Regions from separate parts of the Kluyvera sp. CHPC 1.2972 genome, predicted to be linked through region 1. Evidence: predicted binding sites of a transcription regulator. Region 1 holds the regulator's gene; each other region holds the start of a gene.

Evidence for each region. Region 1 encodes CRP, which controls carbon source genes, mostly activating them, when cyclic AMP is high. Its sites were predicted from a motif close to ATGTGANNNNNNTCACAT; they were not measured.
Region 2: a site for CRP is predicted at 1,868-1,885, ahead of msrB (peptide-methionine (R)-S-oxide reductase MsrB). Genes of this name have one in related genera too.
Region 3: a site for CRP is predicted at 1,778-1,795, ahead of uxuA (mannonate dehydratase). Genes of this name have one in related genera too.
Region 4: a site for CRP is predicted at 1,866-1,883, ahead of udp (uridine phosphorylase). Genes of this name have one in related genera too.

What each region holds. Positions count from the first base shown of each region.
Region 1 covers NZ_JAPKIB010000002.1:458,664-461,796, forward strand. The annotation lists gene V6944_RS05600 (YccS/YhfK family putative transporter) at 1-1,203, opposite strand, end outside; gene crp (cAMP-activated global transcriptional regulator CRP) at 1,258-1,890, opposite strand; gene V6944_RS05610 (OsmC family protein) at 2,195-2,599, shown strand; gene V6944_RS05615 (phosphoribulokinase) at 2,696-3,133, opposite strand, start outside.
Region 2 covers NZ_JAPKIB010000003.1:269,523-272,655, forward strand. The annotation lists gene V6944_RS07295 (sigma-54-dependent Fis family transcriptional regulator) at 1-1,021, shown strand, start outside; gene V6944_RS07300 (YeaC family protein) at 1,018-1,296, opposite strand; gene msrB (peptide-methionine (R)-S-oxide reductase MsrB) at 1,339-1,752, opposite strand; gene gapA (glyceraldehyde-3-phosphate dehydrogenase) at 2,092-3,087, shown strand.
Region 3 covers NZ_JAPKIB010000001.1:521,159-524,291, reverse strand. The annotation lists gene V6944_RS02565 (CobW family GTP-binding protein) at 1-95, opposite strand, end outside; gene V6944_RS02560 (mannitol dehydrogenase family protein) at 220-1,686, opposite strand; gene uxuA (mannonate dehydratase) at 1,892-3,082, shown strand.
Region 4 covers NZ_JAPKIB010000017.1:17,495-20,627, reverse strand. The annotation lists gene metE (5-methyltetrahydropteroyltriglutamate--homocysteine S-methyltransferase) at 1-911, shown strand, start outside; gene V6944_RS19755 (dienelactone hydrolase family protein) at 958-1,770, opposite strand; gene udp (uridine phosphorylase) at 2,008-2,769, shown strand; gene rmuC (DNA recombination protein RmuC) at 2,912-3,133, shown strand, end outside.

The DNA of each region.
Region 1 (3,133 bases):
CTGCGTGACCAGCAGCACCGTCATCAGGATCCAGTAAGGCTTCGGTAGGTGCAGTGCGGCGCCCATCAGGCTGGCGATGCTGAGCATCACGCTGAGCCGGGCGGCATTGCGCAGAGCCGGGGATTTCAGCGACAGGTAGTTTTTAAGCGCGGCGAACAGCGGCAGGCGGCGCTGTTTATCGGCCATCAGGTCACGCGGATAGAGCGGACGCTGAGAGCGCAGCACACGGGCAATGCGGCTGAAATGCCAGGCGCAGAACTGGCCGACCGGGTTATCCGGATGCTGGTCGGCAATTTTTTCCAGCGCGCCGATCTGCTTATCCATATTGAAGCGGGTCGGGTAGCGATGATAGAGAATGTCGTCCGCCAGTACCCTCAGGCGTGCCGCGACGGTTTGGGCGTTCCAGCGGATCACCGCTTCGGCGTGGCTGCGTTCAACCAGCTTTTGTACCTCTTCCGGTTGGTGCAGGCTGACGGAGATATGCTCCTGTAAATCGAGCCCCACCTGGAAAGCACGCAGCAGGCGCTTGTAATCGTTATGCTGGTTAGCCGCAAGCATGTGCAACTGCTGGTAGCATTGGGAAATCAGATCCACCACTTTCTGCTGGCGAGTGAGTAGCGGCGGCAGCGCGGTGCTCGGATCGGTGTGCTGGGTCAGCAGGCTATATTTGGCCTCGCAGTATTCGGCAAGCTGGCGGTAGAGCAGGCTCAGCGATTCCCGCAGCGGCTGTTCGCGCCACATCCAGAACCACCACCAGTTAAACAGCCCGTACCACAGCGTGCCCAGCGCGTAGAGCAGCAATGGCTCCCATATAGGCATGTTTCCCGCCAGGCTTAGGGTAAAGATGGAAGCAATCAGCGAGGCGGGCAGCAGCCGCCCGTGCAGCGCGCTGATTTCCGCCGTGACGCCCAGCAGCAGCGCCAGCCCGGTGAGGATCAACGGTAGGGGAATGTCGTGTTCCAGCAGCAGCTGTACGGCAAGGCTACAGCCAGCAAACAGGCAGCCGCCAATAATCAGGCGCTTAAAAAAGCGTTTATGCGGCGTGTCGAGGCCAGCGATATTGCAGCAGGCGGGCACTAAGGAGAACAGCAGACCTTGCTGGAGGTGGCCGAGAAGCAGCCCAATGGCAACCGGCAGGCATAACACCAGCGTTTGCCGCAGTGCATAGTTGACTTCCGGGTGGTAAATCAGCCTGCGCCACATAGGGGGAAAACAAAAATGGCGTATTGCTTTCACAATACGCCATTTTGGGCCGGATTAGCGGGTACCGTAAACGACAATGGTTTTGCCGTGCGCGGAGATCAGGTTCTGATCTTCCAGCATTTTCAGAATACGGCCCACGGTTTCACGGGAGCAGCCAACGATCTGACCGATTTCCTGACGGGTGATTTTAATCTGCATACCGTCTGGGTGGGTCATAGCATCAGGCTGTTTCGCCAGGTTCAGCAGGGTCTGTGCGATACGACCGGTAACGTCCAGGAAGGCCAGGTTACCGACTTTTTCGGAAGTGACCTGCAGACGACGCGCCATCTGAGAAGAGAGACGCATCAGAATGTCCGGGTTAACCTGGATCAGCTGACGGAATTTTTTATAAGAGATTTCAGCAACTTCACAAGCGGTTTTTGCTCGTACCCATGCGCTGCGTTCCTGGCCTTCTTCGAACAGACCCAGCTCGCCGATAAAATCGCCCTGGTTGAGGTAAGAGAGGATCATCTCTTTGCCTTCTTCGTCCTTGATGAGTACAGCCACGGAGCCTTTTACGATGTAATACAGCGTCTCTGCTTTTTCACCCTGGTGAATCAGCGTGCTCTTCGATGGGTACTTATGAATATGGCAATGAGACAAGAACCATTCGAGAGTAGGGTCTGTTTGCGGTTTGCCAAGCACCATGCGCGGTTATCCTCTGTTATAAGCTCTTCCCAGCGGCAAAAACATTGCAGCCACTGGTTGCAATAGTATCCTTCCCGTTACCTGGGAAGTCGGCTGTCGAATAGGGTCGCAGCCTGTAATGTGATGTCCTCTGCATACATGCAGTACGTTTATGTATTACCGTAGCATCCTGACTGTTTTAGCATAGCTTTTGCCGTGTGTCTCCTGGTGTCTCGCTTCAGCATGACGTCGATCGCCTTCCATTGCGAGAATTGTTATGTGCGCGTAATCTGAGAAGAAAATTGCAACCTGGGAGTTAAATATTATGCAAGCGCGTGTGAAATGGGTTGAGGGGTTAACCTTCCTCGGTGAGTCAGCTTCAGGCCACCAAATTTTGATGGACGGTAACTCTGGCGATAAAGCGCCAAGCCCGATGGAAGTGGTGCTGATGGCCGCCGGCGGTTGCAGCGCGATTGACGTGGTCTCCATCCTGCAAAAAGGTCGCAATGACGTGACCGACTGCGAAGTGAAGCTCACCTCCGAGCGTCGTGAAGAAGCCCCGCGTCTGTTTACGCACATCAATCTGCACTTTATCGTCACCGGTAAAGATCTGAAGGATGCGGCGGTATCACGCGCGGTGGATCTGTCTGCTGAGAAATACTGCTCGGTTGCGCTGATGCTCGAAAAAGCGGTGAACATCACCCACTCTTACGAAGTGATCGAAGGCTGATTACATGCCAGACGTAGCCCGGCCGAACGCAGTGACGCCGGGGCCATTCCCGGCGTCGGTGCTTGCGCACCTCGTCCGGGCTACCTGGTCTTGATGCTAGTTCCTGCCTTCCATCAGCCGCTGCACCAGCGGCGTCATGATTAATTCCATTGCCAGCCCCATCTTCCCGCCGGGAACGACCAGCGTATTCATATGCGAGATAAATGAACCCTGCAACATGGCCAGTAGCCACGGGTAGTCGATGTGGTCGAGATTACGGAAGTGAATCACCACGAAACTCTCGTCCAGCGACGGAATGCTTTTTGCCGCAAACGGGTTCGAAGTGTCGACCGTCGGCACGCGCTGGAAGTTGATATGGGTGCGGGAGAACTGCGGGGTAATGAAGTTGATGTAGTCTTCCATCGACCGTACCACCGAATCCATCACCGCTTCGCGGGAGTGACCGCGCTCGCTGGTGTCGCGGATCATCTTCTGAATCCACTCCAGGTTAACAATCGGTACCACGCCGACCAACAGATCGACATGGCGAGCCAC
Region 2 (3,133 bases), on a different contig from region 1:
CAATAACCAGAGCCAGGCGGCCTCGCTGCTCGGCATGAGCCGCCACACGCTGCGCACGCAGCTGGCGCATCTGGGAGTGATTAAGCAACGGCGTAAACCCGGCGATCGCCTGCCGCCTGCACCGCGCGAACGCGAGTTGCGCATTGGCTACCAGCGCTTTGGTAATCTTGGCGTGCTGAAGGCACGTCAGCTACTGGAACAGTCGTTCGCTGATTTAGGGGTGAACGTGCTGTGGAGCGAATATCCTGCGGGCCCGCAGCTACTGCAAGCGCTGGGTAATGATGAGATAGATTTTGGTACCACTGGCGAAGCGCCACCAATTTTCGCGCAGGCGAAGGACAATGCGCTGCTGTACGTCGCCTGGGAGCCTCCTGCCCCACGCAGCGTCGCGATGGTGGTGCCGCATGACAGCGATATCCGCACGCCGGAGCAACTCAAGGGCAAACGCGTTGCGCTGAACAAAGGTTCCAATGTGCACTGGCTACTGGTACAGATTCTGGAAGAGGCCGGGCTGGGGCTGGACGACGTGAAAGTAGTCTACGCGCCGCCAAAGTATCCGTTAACCGCCAGCGACTACCTGGCGGCAGACGCGTGGATGATGTGGGACCCGGTGCTGAGCGCGGCGGAACGCAGCGGCACGCTACGGGTGCTGGCGACCGGCGAAGGACGGGTCAATAACCATCAGTTTTATATCACCCGCCGTCAGTACGCGCAGCATAACGAAGAGATCATCACCGGGATCGTGGCGGCGCTGGTGAAAACCGGCAGGTTTATCGACCGCCATCGTCATGAGGCGGCTCAGTTGCTGGCAACTGAATTAGGGCTGGACACTGGAGCGCTGGCCTGCGCGCTGGCGCGACGCAGTCATCAGACCCGCGAGATGGATATGCAAGCAATACGCGCACAGCAGACCATCGCCGACCGCTTCTACGCGCTGGGCCTGCTGAACAGGCCCGTGGCGGTCAGAGAGGCGCTTTGGTATGCCAAAGCGCGATTGATTGAGCCGTGGGCAGCGGCTTAGTGCTGTTTGAAGGTGGCGATGGGCTTCGGCGCAATGCCGAAGTCCTCCTTCAACTGTTGCTTACTCTTCATCACCATCTGGCCCTGGGTATCGATGGTCATATGCTGCGCGTCTTGGTTGTTGCGCGACTGCCAGAGCATCACCAGTTGTAAACAGTTCTCTTTCTGTTCAGCGGTTAACGCTACGCCGTCAGGCCATTTTCCCAGCTCCACCGCAGTGGCGAGACGCTGGTAAATTTCCGGCGTCATCGTCTCGATCATCTGCTCAATACTCATGCCCCGCTCCTTTTTTCAGGAATAATTTGCTGAATCGTTTCTTCAACCCTTAGTGGCATCGCCGTTTTCGTCATCCGTGAAGCTCAGCGACGCCGAGTTGACGCAAAAACGTTCACCGGTTGGCTGTGGACCGTCAGGGAAAACGTGCCCAAGGTGTGCATCGCAATTTCCACATCGGATTTCAGTACGTTGCATGCCGTGGGAGTAATCATTGAGATAGCGAATGGCCGTATCGCTCACCGGCTCATAAAAACTCGGCCAGCCGCATCCGGAATCAAACTTGCTTTGGGAATGAAATAACGGTGCGTCACACACCAGGCAGTGGTAAATCCCATCACGCTTGTTATGCAGTAAACGCCCGGTAAACGGCGGTTCTGTGCCATGTTTCTGGGTGACATAGAACTGCATTTCACTGAGGGTATTTTTCAGTTCTTCTGGGGTGGGTTTCTTCACCATTTTGCTCACATCTCACTATGAAAAATACATTCGCCAGACGATTCTAACAAAACATTAACAATGAAGCCTGAACTTTTGTTCTAAACTTAATCGGCGTGAAAAGGCAGCCGGGTAATTGTGACCTGAATCACATTTTTATCTTCTGCGCCCTTTAAAATCCCCGGCGCCGCCCTCATGTGGTTTCAAGCTCATAGGAAGAGTGAGACACGTCAGTCGACCAAAGCTTAGGCAGAGGATTGATTTGTCGCAATGATTGACACGATTCCGCTTGACGCTGCGTAAGGTTTTTGTAATTTTACAGGCAACCTTTTATTCACTAACAAATAGCTGGTGGAATATATGACTATCAAAGTAGGTATCAACGGTTTTGGCCGTATCGGTCGCATTGTTTTCCGTGCTGCTCAGGAACGTTCTGACATCGAGATCGTTGCAATCAACGATCTGTTAGACGCAGACTACATGGCTTACATGCTGAAATATGACTCCACTCACGGCCGTTTCAACGGTACCGTTGAAGTGAAAGACGGTCATCTGATCGTTAACGGTAAAAAAATCCGTGTTACCGCTGAGCGTGATCCGGCTAACCTGAAGTGGAACGAAGCAGGCGTTGACGTTGTTGCTGAAGCAACTGGTCTGTTCCTGACTGACGAAACCGCTCGTAAGCACATTGCTGCTGGCGCGAAAAAAGTGGTTCTGACTGGTCCTTCCAAAGACAACACCCCTATGTTTGTTAAAGGCGCTAACTTTGACAAATACGAAGGTCAGGACATCGTTTCTAACGCATCCTGCACCACCAACTGCCTGGCACCGCTGGCTAAAGTTATCAACGACAACTTCGGCATCATCGAAGGTCTGATGACTACTGTTCACGCGACCACCGCTACTCAGAAAACCGTTGATGGCCCGTCTCACAAAGACTGGCGCGGCGGCCGCGGCGCAGCTCAGAACATCATCCCATCCTCTACCGGTGCTGCTAAAGCAGTAGGTAAAGTACTGCCAGAACTGAATGGCAAACTGACTGGTATGGCGTTCCGCGTTCCAACCCCTAACGTATCCGTAGTTGACCTGACCGTTCGTCTGGAAAAAGCTGCTTCTTATGAAGAAATTAAGAAAGCAATCAAAGCTGCTTCCGAAGGCGCAATGAAAGGCGTTCTGGGCTACACCGAAGACGACGTTGTATCTACTGATTTCAACGGTGAAGTTTGCACTTCCGTATTCGATGCTAAAGCGGGTATCGCTCTGAACGACAACTTCGTTAAACTGGTTTCCTGGTACGACAACGAAACTGGTTACTCTAACAAAGTACTGGACCTGATCGCTCACATCTCTAAATAAGTTGAGATGAGAATCTGATCCAAAAAGGCGACTTCGGTCGCCTTTT
Region 3 (3,133 bases), on a different contig from region 1:
CATTTTTCGTCGGCAGGTTTATTGGCCAGCAGGTGCAGAATAGAGGTGGTTTTCCCGCTGCCGAGAAAGCCGGTGATCAGATTGGTTTTAGTCACGAAAACTCCGCACTGGACATAGTGATAGTGTTATCTGGATCACTTTATCCTGGCGAAGCGACGTCGAAAAGAGAAGTGTTAAGGCGGGCTAATCTAATATTAGCCCGCGAAATAGCAGAAAATGTTAACTATTGAGCGCGGTCAACACCGCCTGGCGTGCGCCTTGTTGCACCAGATGTTGCCAGGCTTGCTCGATAGCCTGAACAAACTGCGGGTTGGCTGGCAGGTCGCTGCCGAAAATTTCCTGCAGCGTGAGCAGCGCAGCGACCCGGTTCTCGTTGCTGCTGTTCGCCACGATGTTGCGAATTTTCTCCGCCAGCGGGTCACGGACATCAATCGGCTGCCCGGCATCGTCCACGCCGCTCACGTAACGCATCCACCCGGCGACGGCCAGCGCCAGTAGCGGCCAACGGCTGCCGTTCTGGAGATGAATACGAATGCCGTCCAGCAGACGCTGCGGCAGCTTCTGGCTGCCGTCCATCGCGATTTGCCAGGTACGGTGCTGAAGCGCCGGGTTGCTGAAGCGCGCGATCAGGCTATCGGCATACGCGCCGAGGTCTACATCGGTAATGCGCAGTGTGGGAGCCTGCTCGGCCATCATCAGATGACGCGCCGCACGGCGGTAAGATTCATCCTGCATGCAGTCGCTGATGTGCGCATAGCCCGCAAGGTAGCCGAGGTAGGCAAGGAACGAGTGGCTGCCGTTAAGCATACGCAGCTTCATCTCTTCCCACGGCAGGACGTCGCTGACCATCTGCGCCCCTACGCTGCCCCAATCAGGGCGTCCGGCGACGAAATTATCTTCAATGACCCACTGAATAAACGGTTCACAGCTGATGGCGCACGGATCTTCGACACCCAACTCCTGGGTGATTTCAGCCAGCGATGCTTCGGTCGCGGCCGGGACGATACGGTCGACCATGGTGCCGGGGAAGCTGACGTATTCCGCAATCCAGCTCGCCAGCTCTGGATCCCGACGGGTTGCCATGTCCAGCACCGCGTTTTTAACCACATGGCCGTTATCAGGAATGTTATCGCAGGAGAGGACGGTGAAGGCCGGAAGACCACGATCGCGACGGCGAGACAGGGCTTCAACCAGAATGCCAGGCGCAGAGTGTGGCTCCGTGGGGGATTCAAGATCGTGGACGATCCGCGGCTGGGTGAAATCGAGGTGTCCGGTCGCCGGATCGATGCAGTAGCCTTTTTCGGTGATCGTCAGAGAGACAATCGCCACCTGCGGCTCGCAGAATTTCTCGATAATCGCCGCCAGAGAATCAAGCTTTGCGTTCAGACACTCGTGGACCGCACCAATGATAATCGGCTGATTACCCGCAGCGCTCTTCTCCATCACGGTGAACAGATGATCCTGCTGACGGAGCTGGCTCATCAGCACGTCGCCGCTAAACAGGCTGATTTCACAAATCCCCCAGTCGCCGCCGTGCTGGTTCAATACCCGGTTGGTTAACAGCGCCTGATGGGCGCGGTGAAACGCACCAAAACCGAAGTGCACAATCCGCGAACGTAGCTGTTGTCTATCATATTGAGGGCGCTGGACGCTGGCGGGAAGGGCGCTTGAGGCGATTGTATTCATTGTTCACACATCCGATTAACGATTAATTAACGTGTGCAGTGTAAAGTTATATGACAACAAATTGAATTGGTGTGCCGTATTTATCGCGTTAATGTGAGCTTGATCAATCAATCCCAGCGGATTTATTGACGCTACAGAATAAACATGTATGGTAGTCGTCATTGAAGGTGATTTTATTGGTATAACAACTTTAGAGGGTGAGGCAATGGAACAAACCTGGCGTTGGTACGGCCCGAACGATCCGGTATCTCTTGATGATGTGCGTCAGGCTGGCGCGACGGGCGTCGTAACGGCATTGCACCACATTCCAAACGGTCAGGTATGGCCGGTTGAAGAAATTAAACAGCGTCAAGCGATGCTGGCTGAAAAAGGTCTGACCTGGTCCGTGGTTGAGAGTATCCCGGTTCACGAAGATATTAAGACTGGCTCCGGTGAGTACAAAACCTGGATTGCCAACTATCAGCAGAGCATCCGCAACCTGGCTGAATGTGGCATCGACACCGTCTGCTACAACTTCATGCCGATCCTCGACTGGACGCGTACCGACCTCGAGTACACCCTGGAAGATGGCTCTAAAGCGCTGCGCTTTGACCAGATCGCTTTTGCGGCGTTTGAACTGCACATCCTGAAGCGTGAAGGCGCGCAGGCGGATTACACCGCGGAAGAGCAGCGTCAGGCGCAGGAATATTTCCAGGCAATGACCGAAGCGGAAGTCACCAAACTGACCCGCAACATCATTGCTGGCCTGCCGGGCGCGGAAGAGGGTTACACCCTGGACCAGTTCCGTGCACGTCTGGCGGAATACGACCACATCAGCAAAGAAAACCTGCGTGAAAACATGGCGGTGTTCCTGCGCGCTATCGTGCCGGTAGCGGAAGAAGTCGGCGTGCGTCTGGCGGTTCACCCGGACGATCCACCGCGTCCAATCCTCGGCCTGCCGCGTATCGTTTCTACCATTGAAGATATGCAGTGGCTGAAAGAGACCGTTGATAGCATCAACAACGGCTTCACCATGTGCACCGGTTCTTACGGCGTGCGTGCGGATAACGATCTGGTGAAAATGATCGAGACCTTTGGCGACCGTATCCACTTCACGCACCTGCGTTCTACCTGCCGTGAAGGGAACCCGAAAACCTTCCACGAAGCAGCGCACCTGCAGGGCGATGTGAACATGGTTGCGGTAGTAGATGCGATTCTGACCGAAGAGCAGCGTCGTAAGAAAGCGGGCGATCTGCGTCCTATCCCAATGCGTCCTGACCACGGTCACCAGATGCTGGATGACCTGAAGAAGAAAACCAACCCTGGCTACTCGGCGATTGGTCGCCTGAAAGGCCTGGCGGAAGTGCGCGGCGTTGAGCTGGCGCTGAAAATGACCAAGTTCCGCGATCTGCTGTAAGTCGTCATTTTCCCAAAATAAAAAAGGGCAGCCATTTGGCTGCCCTTTTTG
Region 4 (3,133 bases), on a different contig from region 1:
ATCTGGACGCGAATAACTACCGCACCGGCATTGCCGAACACATTAAGCAGGCGATCGTCGAACAGGAGCGTCTGGGGCTCGATGTGCTGGTGCACGGTGAAGCCGAGCGTAATGACATGGTGGAATATTTTGGTGAGCATCTCGACGGCTTCGTCTTTACCCAGAACGGCTGGGTGCAGAGCTACGGTTCTCGCTGCGTGAAACCGCCGGTCGTCATTGGCGACGTGAGCCGCCCGGAAGCGATCACCGTGGAATGGGCGAAGTATGCCCAGTCTCTGACCGACAAACCGGTGAAAGGGATGCTGACCGGTCCGGTGACGATTCTTTGCTGGTCCTTCCCGCGTGAAGATGTGACCCGTGAAACCATCGCTAAGCAGATTGCGCTGGCGCTGCGTGATGAAGTGGCGGATCTGGAAGCCGCCGGTATTGGCATCATCCAGATCGATGAACCGGCACTGCGTGAAGGTCTGCCGCTGCGCCGCAGCGATTGGGCCGCCTACCTGGAGTGGGGCGTGGAAGCCTTCCGTATTAACGCCGCGGTGGCGCAGGATGATACCCAAATCCACACCCACATGTGTTACTGCGAGTTCAACGACATCATGGATTCCATTGCGGCACTGGATGCGGATGTGATCACTATCGAAACCTCCCGTTCCGATATGGAGCTGCTGGAGTCATTCGAAGAGTTCGACTACCCGAATGAGATCGGGCCGGGCGTCTATGACATTCACTCGCCGAACGTACCAAGCGTGGAGTGGATTGAAGCCCTGCTGAAGAAAGCCGAGCAGCGCATTCCGGCAGAGCGCCTGTGGGTTAACCCGGATTGCGGTCTGAAAACACGTGGCTGGCCAGAAACCCGCGCGGCGTTGGCGAACATGGTCAAAGCGGCGCAGAACCTGCGTCAGGCTTAAAAAATCAAACGGAGGCTAATGCCTCCGTTTTTCTTTACTAAGGGAATTAGCCTTTTTTCCCGCCGTACTGCGCAAACCACGCCAGCATACGCTGCCAGCCATCTTTCGCTGACTCTTCATGATAGCTCGGGCGGTAATCGGCGTTGAACGCATGCCCGGCTTCCGGGTAAACCACGATCTCGGTATTCGCATTGGCCGCTCGCAGCGCGTGGCGCATGGTGTCAACCGACTCCAGCGGAATCCCCGTATCCTGGCCACCGTACAGTCCCAGCACCGGGGCGCTAAGATCGACCGCGATGTCGACCGGATTTTTCGGCATCTTCAGCGTCTTGTCACCCACCAGACGGCCATACCAGGCAACGGCGGCTTTGAGCTGCGGGTTATGCGCGGCGTACAGCCACGTAATACGGCCGCCCCAGCAAAAGCCTGTCATCAATAAGCGGCTGGCGTCGCCGCCGTTACGAGCCGCCCAGTTGGCGACGTGATCGAGGTCGGCTAGCACCTGAGCGTCGGGGACTTTGGACACCAGGCCGCTAAACAGCGAGGGGACATCGTCATAATCGTTCGGATCGCCCTGACGGAAGTAGAGCTCTGGTGCGACCGCCAGATAGCCCTCTAACGCCAGACGACGACAAATATCGCGGATGTGTTCGTGGACACCAAAAATCTCCTGCACTACGATGATTACCGGCAGCGGCGCATCGCTATGCTTAGGGCGAGCGTAGTACGCTGGCAGCGTATCACCCTGTGAAGGGATAGAGGTTTCTCCCGCTGAGATAGCCTCCTCGGGCGTATGAACAGTGGTTGAGGCGTGAGGTGAAGCCGCAGGGGCAAATCCAGGTTGTCTGTTGGTTGTCATGGCATTCTCCGTACCCTTTTAATGAACTCATAGCCAAATCACATTGCCTGAATGCGGCGTATTTTTGGTCAGCAGGGAGTAACAATAACTTGTTAATGTGATGTGAATCACTAATTGCGTGGAATTTAATGTAATATTTTTAATTCTTAGTGATTGTGGTCACGAAAAGATGTTGTGGTCTTCTATAAAGTACATTTTTGCTTCTTCTGACAAAACTGAACCACAGAGGAGTTCTTTATGTCCAAGTCTGATGTTTTTCATCTCGGCCTCACCAAAAGCGACCTTCAAGGGGCTACACTCGCTATCGTCCCAGGTGACCCGGAACGTGTGGAAAAGATCGCCGCGCTGATGGAAAAGCCGGTAAAACTGGCATCTCACCGTGAATTTACCTCCTGGCGTGCCGAACTTGATGGCAAGTCAGTGATCGTTTGCTCTACCGGTATCGGTGGTCCATCCACCTCTATCGCCGTGGAAGAACTGGCCCAGTTGGGTATCCGCACCTTCCTGCGCGTAGGCACCACCGGCGCCATTCAGCCGCATATCAATGTCGGTGACGTTCTGGTGACCACCGCATCCGTCCGTCTGGATGGGGCGAGCCTGCACTTTGCGCCGATGGAATACCCGGCAGTCGCTGACTTCGCGTGTACGACTGCGCTGGTTGAAGCGGCGAAAGCCGTAGGTGCGACCACACACATCGGCGTGACGGCGTCCTCTGATACCTTCTATCCGGGTCAGGAACGCTATGACACCTTCTCTGGCCGCGTAGTGAGAAACTTCAAAGGCTCCATGGAAGAGTGGCAGTCAATGGGCGTGATGAACTACGAGATGGAATCCGCGACGCTGCTGACCATGTGCTCAAGCCAGGGTCTGCGTGCGGGGATGGTAGCAGGCGTTATCGTTAACCGTACCCAGCAGGAAATCCCGAACGCTGAGACGATGAAGCAGACGGAAAGCCACGCGGTGAAAATCGTGGTGGAAGCAGCACGCCGCCTGCTGTAGTTCGCTCACCCGCTCTGTAAAAGGCCGACTTGTTCGGCCTTTTTCTTTTTGCGTGGAGGCTCGCAGGAAACTGCTTTAAAACTGGACGTTTATACAGCACAATTCTATTTTGTGCAGATAACCGGTTTATGCAGGGGGCGTTGTGGATATTGCCGTGGTGATTTATGCGCTGGTCGCGCTGGCGGGCATCGTGATTGGCTGGCTGGCGGCGAGCTATCGCGTGGCGCAGCAGCGGGCTGAACAGCTGGCTGAAGAGCGCGACGTGTACGGTGAGCTGAGTGCGGCAAAACAGCAGATTGCCCAGAACGCCCACTGGCGGGAAGAGTGCGAGCTGCTCAATAACGAGTTGCGTAACCTGCGGGAA